One region of the Streptomyces sp. NPDC030296 genome, then DNA from elsewhere that is predicted to be linked to it. Evidence: riboswitches for the same ligand, from Rfam matches in the RefSeq annotation. Region 1 holds a riboswitch; the other holds the start of a gene.

Region 1 (5,507 bases):
ACACCTGAAGGGCAGCATCACATGGCTGAGCGCCGCGTCAACGTCGGCTGGGCCGAGGGCCTCCACGCCCGCCCCGCTTCCATCTTCGTCCGGGCCGCCACGGCCTCCGGTATCCCCGTGACGATCGCCAAGGCCGACGGCAACCCCGTCAACGCCGGTTCCATGCTGGCGGTCCTGGGCCTGGGCGCCCAGGGCGGCGAGGAGGTCGTCCTCGCCTCCGACGCCGAGGGCGCGGACGCCGCGCTCGACCGTCTGGCGAAGCTCGTCGCCGAGGGCCTCGAGGAGCTCCCCGAGACGGTCTGACCCACGCGGCAGCGGCCGGAAGGCCACTCGCGGCAGCACTGAAGGGCTCGTCCGATTTATCGGGCGAGCCCTTCGCATTTCCCTGGGCAGAGGGGTCGGATAAATCTGTCCGCGACGTCGTTAAATCCGTCCGCGGGCAGCAGAAATTACGCCCCTCGAATTCATACCTTCTTTGTATACGGCCCTCGTGTTAATGCCGCAGACTCGGCGTGTTTACGGGGTGTTGCGAAGTCCTCACACGGTCCGGTCGGTCGGGACGCTCCGGCGTCGCGGGCCGGCCGGGAAAGCGCAGCCGGTGCGCCGAGGTGGCCCGCTCGGTGTGCAGAGCGGTGATCGTCCGCGCGCGCTCGCTGTCACCGCGGGCCACGGCGTCCACGATGCCGCCGTGCTCGGCCCAGGACTCCACGGGGTTGGCCGGCGCCTCGACCGCGTACATCCAGGCGATCTTGTGCCGTAGCTGGGCGAGCGTCGAGGTCAGGGCAGGGCTCCCGGAGGCCTGGGCGAGCGTCTCGTGGAACCAGCCGCCCAGGGAGCGCAGATCCTCGCTGTTGCCCCGCCTGGCCCGCTCCTGGCCCAGCCTGACCAGGCCGCGCAGGACCTTCAGGTGCGCCTCCGTGCGGCGCTGGGCGGCGCGGGCGGCGCCGAGGGGCTCGAGCAGCATGCGCATCTCCAGCAGGTCGGATGCCTCCTGCTCGGTCGGCTCGGCGACGCACGCGCCCGCGTGCCTGCGGGTCACCACGAAGCCCTCGGCCTCCAGCGTGCGCAGTGCCTCGCGCACGGGGACGCGGCTCACGCCGTAGCGGCGGGCGAGCAGTTCCTCGGTGAGGCGGCTGCCGCGCTCGTAGACACCCGCGACGATGTCATCACGGATCGCCGTGCATACCGAGTGCGCCGGAATACGCATGACCGACCTCCGCCTTAATCCCCGTGAAACGTCATTGATTGACGTGTGTTCAGCTGACTCTATTGCAGCGGGCCGGAATTTCCGATGGCGGGCCGGAATCCATGGATATTTTTTGGACAGCGGGTACGCCGCAACAAGGAAAGCCCCGGCTCGGTGAGCCGGGGCCTCCTGAAGCGGTGAGGCTTTCGTCAGACGTTCACGCCGTGCGAGCGCAGGTACGCGACAGGGTCGATGTCCGAGCCGTACTCGGCCGTCGTGCGGGCCTCGAAGTGCAGGTGCGGGCCGGTGACGTTGCCGGTCGCCCCGGAGAGGCCGATCTGCTGGCCGGGGGTGACCGTCTGGCCGACGGAGACGCTGATGGACGACAGGTGGCCGTACTGGGTGAACGTGCCGTCGTTCATCTTGATCACGACGTTGTTGCCGTACGCGCCGCCCCAGCCGGCCTCGACGACGGTGCCGGCGCCCACGGCGTGGACGGGCGTGCCGGAGGCGGCGTGGAAGTCGACACCGGTGTGGCTGCCGGAGGACCAGACGGCGCCGCCCGACTTGTAGCCGGTGGAGATGTAGGAGCCGGTGATGGGAGAGACGTACGCGTTCAGGCGCTCGCGCTCGGCGGCGCGGGCGGCACGTGCCTTGATCTCCTCGCGCTCCTCGGCGGCGGCGCGCTCCTGCTTCGCCTTCTCGGCGGCGGCCTTGCGGGCCTCCTCCTGCGCCTTCTGCTTGACGGCGGCCACCTCGGCGGCCTGCTGCTGAGCGGCCGCCTGGGCGTCGACCTGCTCGGCGACCGTGTCACCGAGGACGATGATCTGGTTCAGCCCCGTCTGCTCGGGGGCGGGCTCCGCTGCGAGCGCCGGGACGGCGACGGTGCCGACGACACCGGTGGTGGTGAGAGCGGCGACGCCCACGGTCCTCGTGGTCGTGCGCTTCACGCGGCCGGGACGGCGGTGCTTCCCGGGAGCGCGGGTGAACGCCATGGAGTGGCTGATCCTTTCCTTCCCTCTCGCCTACCGGGTTAGCTGACGGGTTCGGAGCAGGAAGGTCTCCTACGGACACCCCTCGTTTCGCGAAGCTCGCGAAGGGCACCCGATTCACCCCAGGGACTGCGGTGGGTCCCCGGCTCCCCTGGCTCGCGCCGTGGGGGACTCGGCGATGACTGTCCGGTGCCGCGGGTGCGGCGAACTGCTGGCGAACAGCCGGACCGACGCTAAGCGGGCCGCCTCCGAAATAACAAACGCATCACGGGTTTTGAGGCATACGCCACAGGTCAGACGTGCAACCTCCCCCATCAATGCGAGCAATACGGGCAAACAGGGGCCCCGGTGACACTTCCGTCACCGGGGCCCCTCGTCGGCCTGCCCGCCCGCGAGCCGGTTGCCCTCGGCTTCTACTCGGCGGGTACGACGGTGACTTCGCCGATCCCGAGGGCCCTGACCGGCTCCTCGATCTGCGCGGCGTCACCGACGAGGACGGTCACCAGACGGTCCACCGGGAAGGCGCTCACGACGGCCGCGGTGGCCTCCACGGTGCCGGTGGCGGCGAGCTGTCGGTACAGCGTCGACTGGTAGTCGTCCGGCAGGTGTTGCTCGACCTGGTCGGCCAGGGTGCTCGCCACGGCGGCTGCCGTCTCGAACTTGAGAGGGGCGACCCCGACGAGGTTCTGCACGGCGACGTCCCGCTCGGCGTCGGTCAGGCCCTCGGCGGCGAGGGTGCGCAGCACCGTCCACAGGTCGTCGAGCGCCGGACCGGTGTTCGGTGTGTCCACGGAACCGCTGATGGCGAGCATCGAGACACCGGAGCCGTCGGGCGCGGAGCGCAGCACCTGGCCGAACGCGCGCACGCCGTAGGTGTAGCCCTTCTCCTCGCGCAGGACGCGGTCCAGGCGGGAGGTGAGGGTGCCGCCGAGGCAGTAGGTGCCGAGCACCTGGGCCGGCCACACCCGGTCGTGCCGGTCGACGCCCACGCGGCCGATGAGCAGCTGCGTCTGGACGGCGCCGGGACGGTCCACGATGACCACGCGCCCGGTGTCGTCGGCGCTCACCGCCGGCATGGTGCGGGGCTTGGCCGGGGAGCCCGTCCAGGCGCCCAGGGTGTCGCCGAGCACCGCGTCGAGGTCGACGCCGGTGAGGTCGCCGACGATCACGGCGGTGGCCGTCGCCGGGCGGACGTGCCGCTCGTAGAAGGCGCGTACGGCGGCGGAGTCGATGCTCGCCACGGTCTCCTCGGTGCCCTGGCGGGGGCGGGACATGCGGGAGTCCGCCGGGAACAGCTGCTTGGAGAGCTCCTTCGCGGCCCGGCGGCCCGGGTTCGCGGTCTCGTGCGGGATCTCGTCGAGCCGGTTGGCCACGAGCCGCTCGATCTCACTGTCCGCGAACGCGGGGGCCCGCAGGGCGTCGGCGAGCAGACCGAGCGCCTTGCCCAGCCGCGACACGGGCACTTCGAGGGAGAGGCGGACGCCGGGGTGGTCGGCGTGCGAGTCGAGGGTGGCGCCGCAGCGCTCCAGCTCGGCGGCGAACTCCTCGGCGGAGTGCTTGTCGGTGCCCTCGGAGAAGGCCCTCGTCATGATCGTGGCGACGCCGTCGAGTCCGGCGGGCTCGGCGTCGAGGGGGGCGTCGAGGAGAACCTCGACGGCGACGACCTGCTGGCCGGGGCGGTGACAGCGGAGCACCGTCAGGCCGTTGTCCAGGGTGCCGCGCTCGGGCGCCGGGAACGCCCAGGGCCTGGCCTCGCCGGCCTGGGGCTGCGGGTGGAAGTCCATGGTCGCGAGCTCGGTCACTTCGCCGACTCCTCGTTCTCGTCGGTGGTCGCGTCGGCGTCCGTCGCCGCGCTCTCGGCCTCGTCGTCGGCGTCGTCGACGGGTTCGTAGACGAGCACCGCGCGGTTGTCGGGCCGCAGGCGGGCCTTGGCGACCTCCTGGACCTCCTCGGCGGTCACGTCGAGTACCCGGTCGACGGCGGTGAGGGCGAGCTTGGGGTCACCGAACAGGACCGCGAAGCGGCACAGTTCGTCGGCGCGGCCCGCGACCGTGCCGAGCCGGTCCAGCCACTCGCGCTCCAACTGGGCGTGGGCGCGCTCCATCTCCTCGGCCGTGGGGCCCTCCGCGGCGAACCGGGCGAGCTCCTCGTCGACGGCGGCCTCGATGACGGGCACCTCGACGTCGCCGGAGGTCTTGACGTCCATCCAGGCCAGGGACGGGGCGCCGGCCAGGCGCAGCAGACCGAACCCGGCCGTCACCGCCGTGCGGTCGCGGCGCACGAGCCGGTTGTAGAGGCGGGAGGACTCGCCGCCGCCGAGGATGGCGAGGGCCAGGTCGGCCGCGTCGCACGCGCGTGTGCCGTCCTCCGGGAGGCGGTAGGCGGCCATCAGCGCACGCGCGGGCACCTTCTCCTCGACGACCTCGCGGTGCTGCTCGCCGATGACGTCGGGCAGGCCGCCGTCACGCGGCTGCGGCTTGCCGTCGTAGGACGGGATGGAGCCGAAGTACTTCTCGATCCAGGCGAGGGTCTGCTCCGGGTCGATGTCGCCGACGACCGAGAGGACGGCGTTGTTCGGGGCGTAGTACGTCCGGAAGAACTGGCGGGCGTCCTCCAGGCTGGCCGCCTCCAGGTCCTCCATGGAGCCGATCGGGGTGTGCCGGTAGGGGTGGCCCTCCGGGTAGGCGAGCCGGAAGATCCGCTCGAACGCGGTGCCGTACGGCACGTTGTCGTAGCGCTGCCGACGCTCGTTCTTGACGACGTCCCGCTGGTTGTCCAGGTTCTTCTGGTCCAGCGCGAACAGCAGGCTGCCCATGCGGTCGGCCTCCAGCCACAGCGCGAGCTCCAGCTGATGGGCGGGCATCGTCTCGAAGTAGTTGGTGCGCTCCCAGCTGGTGGTGCCGTTGAGCGAGCCGCCGGCGCCCTGGACCAGCTCGAAGTGGCCGTTGCCCGAGACCTGCTTGGAGCCCTGGAACATCAGGTGCTCGAAGAGGTGGGCGAGGCCGGTGCGGCCCTCGACCTCGTGGCGGGAACCGACGTCGTACCAGAGGCACACCGCGGCGACCGGGGTCAGGTGGTCCTCGGAGAGCACCACGCGCAGGCCGTTGTCCAGGCGGTGCTCCTTCACTGTCAGGCCTTCGGAGCCTGCCTCGGCTGTGGCCGTGTGACCCATGGGCATGTACGTCCCTTCGATGGCGAGCGCGGTCACTGGAACCGCGGTTGTCCTGCCGGTCCTGCCACTGTATGCAAGCGTGCGGACGCCCGGCGAAGTTCCCGGAGCCCGTACGCCGACGGCGAGAACGCCTTACGCCGAGAGCGAGAAACCCCGT
Region 2 (5,507 bases), on a different contig from region 1:
CTGGCGCTGGCGCCGCATGTCGGCGATCTCGGCGCGCTGGGAGACGTACTGCCTTATGGGGTAGGCGAGGGCCACGATCATCGAGCAGAGGACGAGGGCGAGCAGCGCGGCCCGGCCGGTGAGCCGGGAGCGGCGCGCCTGGCGCCGGGTCTGGGAGCGGTAGACCCGGGCGGCCGTCTGCTCACCGAGCAGCTTCAGCCGGGTCGCGGTGGAGAAACGGTCCCGGTCCTTCACGGGCATGTCCCACTTCCCCTTCCTACGGGCCCAACGTGCGTACGTCCCCGCACACGGTACGGGACCGGGTACGGGGACGTACGTGCGACGCTTCCTACTGCCGCCCTACGGGGTCAGCCCTTGCTGTGCCCGTGGCGAGCAGGTCAGCCCTTGAAGCGCGGGAAGGCGCTGCGGCCGGCGTACACCGCGGCGTCGTCGAGGATCTCCTCGATGCGCAGCAGCTGGTTGTACTTGGCGACGCGGTCCGAGCGGGCCGGGGCGCCGGTCTTGATCTGGCCGCAGTTCACGGCGACGGCGAGGTCGGCGATGGTGACGTCCTCGGTCTCGCCGGAGCGGTGGGACATCATGCACTTGAAGCCGTTGCGCTGGGCCAGCTCGACGGCGTCCAGGGTCTCGGTGAGCGAGCCGATCTGGTTGACCTTGACGAGCAGCGCGTTGGCCGCGCCCTCCTCGATGCCGCGGGCGAGGCGCTCGGGGTTGGTGACGAACAGGTCGTCGCCGACGAGCTGCACCTTGTCGCCGAGGCGCTCGGTGATGGTCTTCCAGCCGTCCCAGTCGTCCTCGAACAGCGGGTCCTCGATGGAGACGAGCGGGTACGCGTCGACGAGCTCCGCGTAGTAGTCCGTCATCTCGGCGGCGGTGCGCTCCTTGCCCTCGAAGACGTAGACGCCGTCCTTGTAGAACTCGGAGGCGGCGACGTCGAGCGCCAGGGCGATCTGCTCGCCGGGGGTGTAGCCGGCCTCGTTGACGGCCTCGAGGATGAGGTCGAGGGCGGCGCGGTTGGAGTCCAGGTTCGGGGCGAAGCCGCCCTCGTCGCCGAGGCCGGTGTTCAGGCCCTTGCGCTTCAGGACCTTCTTGAGGGTGTGGTAGACCTCGGCGCCCCAGCGCAGCGCCTCGGAGAAGGACTCCGCGCCGATCGGGGCGATCATGAACTCCTGGATGTCCACGTTGGTGTCGGCGTGCGAGCCGCCGTTCAGGATGTTCATCATCGGAACGGGCAGCAGGTGCGCGTTCGGGCCGCCCAGGTAGCGGAAGAGCGGGAGGTCGCTGGCCTCGGAGGCGGCGTGGGCGACGGCGAGGGAGACGCCGAGGATGGCGTTGGCGCCGAGGGAGCCCTTGTTGTCGGTGGCGTCCAGGTCGAACATGGCCTGGTCGATCAGGCGCTGCTCGGTGGCGTCGTAGCCGACCAGCTCCGGGCCGATCTGCTCGATCACGGCGAGGACGGCCTTCTCGACGCCCTTGCCGAGGTAGCGGTTCGGGTCGCCGTCACGGAGCTCGATGGCCTCGAAGGCGCCCGTGGAGGCGCCGGACGGGACGGCGGCACGACCGGTGCTGCCGTCGTCGAGGCCGACCTCGACCTCGACCGTGGGGTTGCCTCGGGAGTCCAGGATTTCCCGGGCTACGACGACGTCGATGGACGGCACGAGCATCTCCTTCTTGGGATGTGACGCGTTGGTGCGGGGCCACGGGGGCCGTGCGACTAGAGCCTAACCGCCCCGGGGCCGTCGGCAGCCGACCGACCGTCCCGTGGACAGACAGACCGTACCCATTGTTCCAGCTCGGAACAAAGGGGGGTGGGCAGGAAAGTGAACAGAAGGGGGAGCGCGACGGCCCCGGACACAGAAAAACCCCGCCCCGGTGCGTACGGGGGAATGCGCACCGGGGCGGGGAGCCCGTGGGGACGGGGGACGGCCCTCACGAGGTCTTCACTCAGGAGGACACGGCTGTGAGCGGACCCCGGTTCAGCCGGGGAGCGGCCTTTTTTTCGGCCCGGCCGAACCGCGGTCCCGGCCAGGCCGCGGCGGACCCCAGGGGCCCGGCCGCGGCGACCGTCCGGAACCGGCCGTCAGCTCAGGTGGAGCTGCTGGCCGGGGTAGATGAAGTCGGCGTCGTCGATGATGTCCTTGTTCAGCTCGAAGAGCTTCTCCCAGCCACCCTTGACGTTCTTCTTCGCGGCGATGCTGCTGAGGGTGTCGCCCTTGACGACCTTGTACTCGCCGTCGCCCTTCTTGACCTTCTTGCCGGTCGGGGTCTCGACGGTGGCGCGCTCGGAGGAACGCGAGGCGCGGGTCTCCTGGGTGCTCTTCTGCGAGGAGGAAGAGGACGAGGAGGGGCTCGAGCCGGAGTTGCCGGAGGAGGCGGCGGCACCGTCGTACGAGGCGCCGGACAGGCCCTTGCCGCAGACCGGCCAGGCACCCTTGCCCTGGCCCGCGAGGACCTTCTCGGCGATGGCGATCTGCTGGGCCTTGCTGGCCTGGTCGGCGGTGGAGGCGTACTGCGTACCGCCGTAAGCGGCCCAGGTGGAGGCCGAGAACTGCAGACCGCCGTAGTAGCCGTTGCCGGTGTTGATGGTCCAGTCGCCGCCGGACTCGCACTGGGCGACGGCGTCCCACTCGGACGCGGTGGCGGCGGAGGCGCTGCCGGCCGCCATGAGCGGGGCGGCTATCGCGGCGGCGCCGGTGACACCGGCGACGGCGATGGCGCGGGCGGTCTTGGACGGACGGCGGTGCTTGCCCTTGCTGGAAAACAGCATGGAGTGATCCCCTCACCGACGCCTACGAGGTGAGCTGTCGGGTTCGGGCCGGTTGAGTTGCCCGGCCGCACCCGCTCGCCTTTCGGCTCACGTGATGCGGCTTCACCCCGAGCCGGTGCCGGCGGTGTGACCCCAAGGGCCTCAACCGCCGGACCCGGCACAAACCTTGGGTCCCCCGCTCCTGCCTACGGCGCTTGACGCGACGACTGTTCCGAGCGGCCGTCGGCAGGATTCGGCGTGACGACCGCAGGGGCCCGCTGTGGCGAGCGGTCACGACCGTAAACACGTGATTCGCCGAATTTCAAAGACGATCAGGGGGTCTGTGATTCATCTCCCACCGAGATCAAAACGGGCATTAAGGGGCGAACCGTGACCCGAACTGCCGCTACTTTTCGCCCGTTTCGGCACCGACTTCCAGGGTCTGACCGGGAAGGATGAGGTCCGGGTCGGTCCCGACCGTGCCCTCGTTCTCGGCGTACAGCTCCCGCCACCCGCCGGTCAGCTCAAGGGAGTCGGCGATGGCCGTCAGACTGTCCCCGGGGCGGACGGTGTACGAGCCGTCGACAGCCTCGCGGGACGCGTCGCCGCCACGGGAGGCATGACGGCCGGTGGAGGCGTCGCCACGGGAGTCGGCCACGTCCGTGTGGACGCCCTCCTCGGCGCTGGCGCCACGGTGGCGACCGGTGCCGGCGTCGGCATCGCCGCTGGTGGAAGGGGTGTCGCCCGGCGTGGAGTTGTCCGAGTCGCCATTCTTGGCGTCGACCTCGGCCGAGCTGCCGGATTCCTGCGAACCGCCGACGCGGCCGGAGCCCGAGGACTCAGCGGACTCGGAGGAGTCGCCCGCGTCCGCGTCGGCCTTGGCGGAGTCCCCGGAGGCACGAGAGGACGAATCCGACGAACCGGACAAGTCAGATGACTCCGAGGAATCAGACGAGTCGCTGGACTTGGTGGAGATGCCCGACGAGTTGGACGAACCGGACGAATCACCAGAGCTGGACGAATCGCCCGCCACCCCGGTGTTCACGTCGGCCGAGGCGGAGTCGCCGTCGAGGTTGTGGAGGAGTCCGCAGGTCGACCAGGCGCCCACACCCTGGTCGTCGAGGATCCTCTCGGCGACCGCGATTTGCTGCGAACGGCTGGCCTGGTCGGGGCTGGTCGCGTAGTCGAGGCCGCCGTGGTTCTCCCAGTCGGCCTGGGAGATCTGGAGGCCGCCGTAGCGTCCGTTCCCGGTGTCCGCGCTCCAGGAGCCGCCGCTCTCGCACTCCGCCACCTGGTCCCAGGTGGTTCCACTGGCCGCACTCGCGCCGGTGGCGCCGAGGAGCGGGATGGCGATGGCGGAGCCGGTCACTCCCGCCGCGACGAGGAGTGCCGGAGCCTGACGGGGGCGACGGTGACGACCGTTCCCGGAGAGCATGCGGTTGCCTTTCACGCGACAGCAGAGATCTGTGCGAGGGATGTGACGACCCTTCGCACTGACGTGTGAACGTAGCCGTAGACGATCAGTTGTCACAAGTTAATGCAGCGGAGATCACGTGAAGATCACGAACTTGAGGGTGCGTCACCTTCGGCCGCTGATCCTGATAAGGGCACAGGCCGTTCATCAGCCCTGACGCGGTGTGAACTCGACGGGAAGGGTGCGCAGTCCGCGCATGATGAGCCCGCCGCGCCAGCGCAGGTCCGCCGGGTCGGCGGCGAGCCGCAGGTCGGGCAGGCGGGTGAGGAGCGTCGCCAGCGCGGTCTGCCCCTCCAGGCGGGCGAGGGGCGCGCCCAGGCAGTAGTGGATGCCGTGGCCGTAGCCGAGGTGCTGGTTGTCGCGGCGGGACAGGTCGAGGGTGTCGGGGTCGGCGAAACGGGCGGGGTCGCGGTCGGCCGCCGCGAGGACCACCAGCACCGGGTCGCCGGGGGCGATGTCCTGCCCGCCGACGGTGAGCGGCCGCGTGGCGAACCGCCAGGTGGCCAGCTCCACCGGCCCGTCGTAGCGGAGGAGTTCCTCGACACCGGTCTCCAGCAGGGCGGTCTCGCCCGCGGCGAGGGAGGTCTGGAGGCGGGCGCGCTGCTCGGGGTGGGTGAGGAGGGCGTAGGTGCCGTTGCCGATGAGGTTGACGGTGGTCTCGAAACCGGCGAACAGAAGGATGAAGGCCATGGCGGCGGCCTCGTTCTCGGTGAGGTGCTCACCGTGGTCCGAGGCGCGGATGAGACCGGAGATGAGGTCCTCGCCGGGGCCGGGTTCGGCGGGCAGCGCCTCGCGCTTGCGGTGGATGAGGTCCGCGAGATAGCCGCGCATCTTCTTCACCGACCTCGCGACCCCGCCACGCGGCCCGCCGCCGTGCCGGATCATCATGCCCGCCCAGTCCCGGAAGTCGTCCTGGTCCTCGCGGGGGACGCCGAGCAGGTCGCAGATCGCGTAGATGGGCAGCGGGAAGGCGAACTCGTGGATGAGGTCGGCCTCGCCCTTCTCGGCGAACCGGTCGATGAGGTCGTCCGTCAGCTCCTGGACCCTGGGGGCGAACTCGGCGACCCGGCGCGGTGTGAAGGCCTTGGAGACGAGGCGGCGCAGCCGGGTGTGGTCCGGCGGGTCGATGTTCAGCAGATGCGTCATCAGCTCGGCCTTGCGCTCACCGGGGATACCGGTCTTGCCCTTGGCGTGCGCGGGCTCGTCGTGATGCGCCGGGTTCTTGGACAGACGCTGGTCGGCGAGGGCCTGCTTGGCGTCGGCGTACCGGGTGACCAGCCAGGCCTC

Evidence for each region. Region 1 has a riboswitch for cyclic di-AMP ahead of ACZ4Z3_RS18795 (M23 family metallopeptidase). Riboswitches for the same ligand answer to the same signal wherever they lie in the genome.
Region 2: it holds a riboswitch for cyclic di-AMP, as region 1 does, so the genes downstream of both, ACZ4Z3_RS29855 (transglycosylase family protein) here and ACZ4Z3_RS18795 (M23 family metallopeptidase) in region 1, are expected to answer to the same signal.

Annotation. Positions count from the first base shown of each region.
Region 1 covers NZ_JBVICQ010000006.1:131,937-137,443, reverse strand. Annotated here, with positions in the region: gene ACZ4Z3_RS18805 (HPr family phosphocarrier protein) at 22-303, shown strand; gene ACZ4Z3_RS18800 (GntR family transcriptional regulator) at 494-1,207, opposite strand; gene ACZ4Z3_RS18795 (M23 family metallopeptidase) at 1,396-2,181, opposite strand; cyclic di-AMP (ydaO/yuaA leader) riboswitch at 2,194-2,366, opposite strand; gene ACZ4Z3_RS18790 (M16 family metallopeptidase) at 2,592-3,980, opposite strand; gene ACZ4Z3_RS18785 (M16 family metallopeptidase) at 3,977-5,350, opposite strand.
Region 2 covers NZ_JBVICQ010000011.1:161,428-166,934, reverse strand. Annotated here, with positions in the region: gene ACZ4Z3_RS29865 (FtsB family cell division protein) at 1-240, opposite strand, end outside; gene eno (phosphopyruvate hydratase) at 378-1,658, opposite strand; gene ACZ4Z3_RS29855 (transglycosylase family protein) at 2,081-2,767, opposite strand; cyclic di-AMP (ydaO/yuaA leader) riboswitch at 2,772-2,970, opposite strand; gene ACZ4Z3_RS29850 (transglycosylase family protein) at 3,153-4,181, opposite strand; gene ACZ4Z3_RS29845 (cytochrome P450 family protein) at 4,368-5,507, opposite strand, start outside.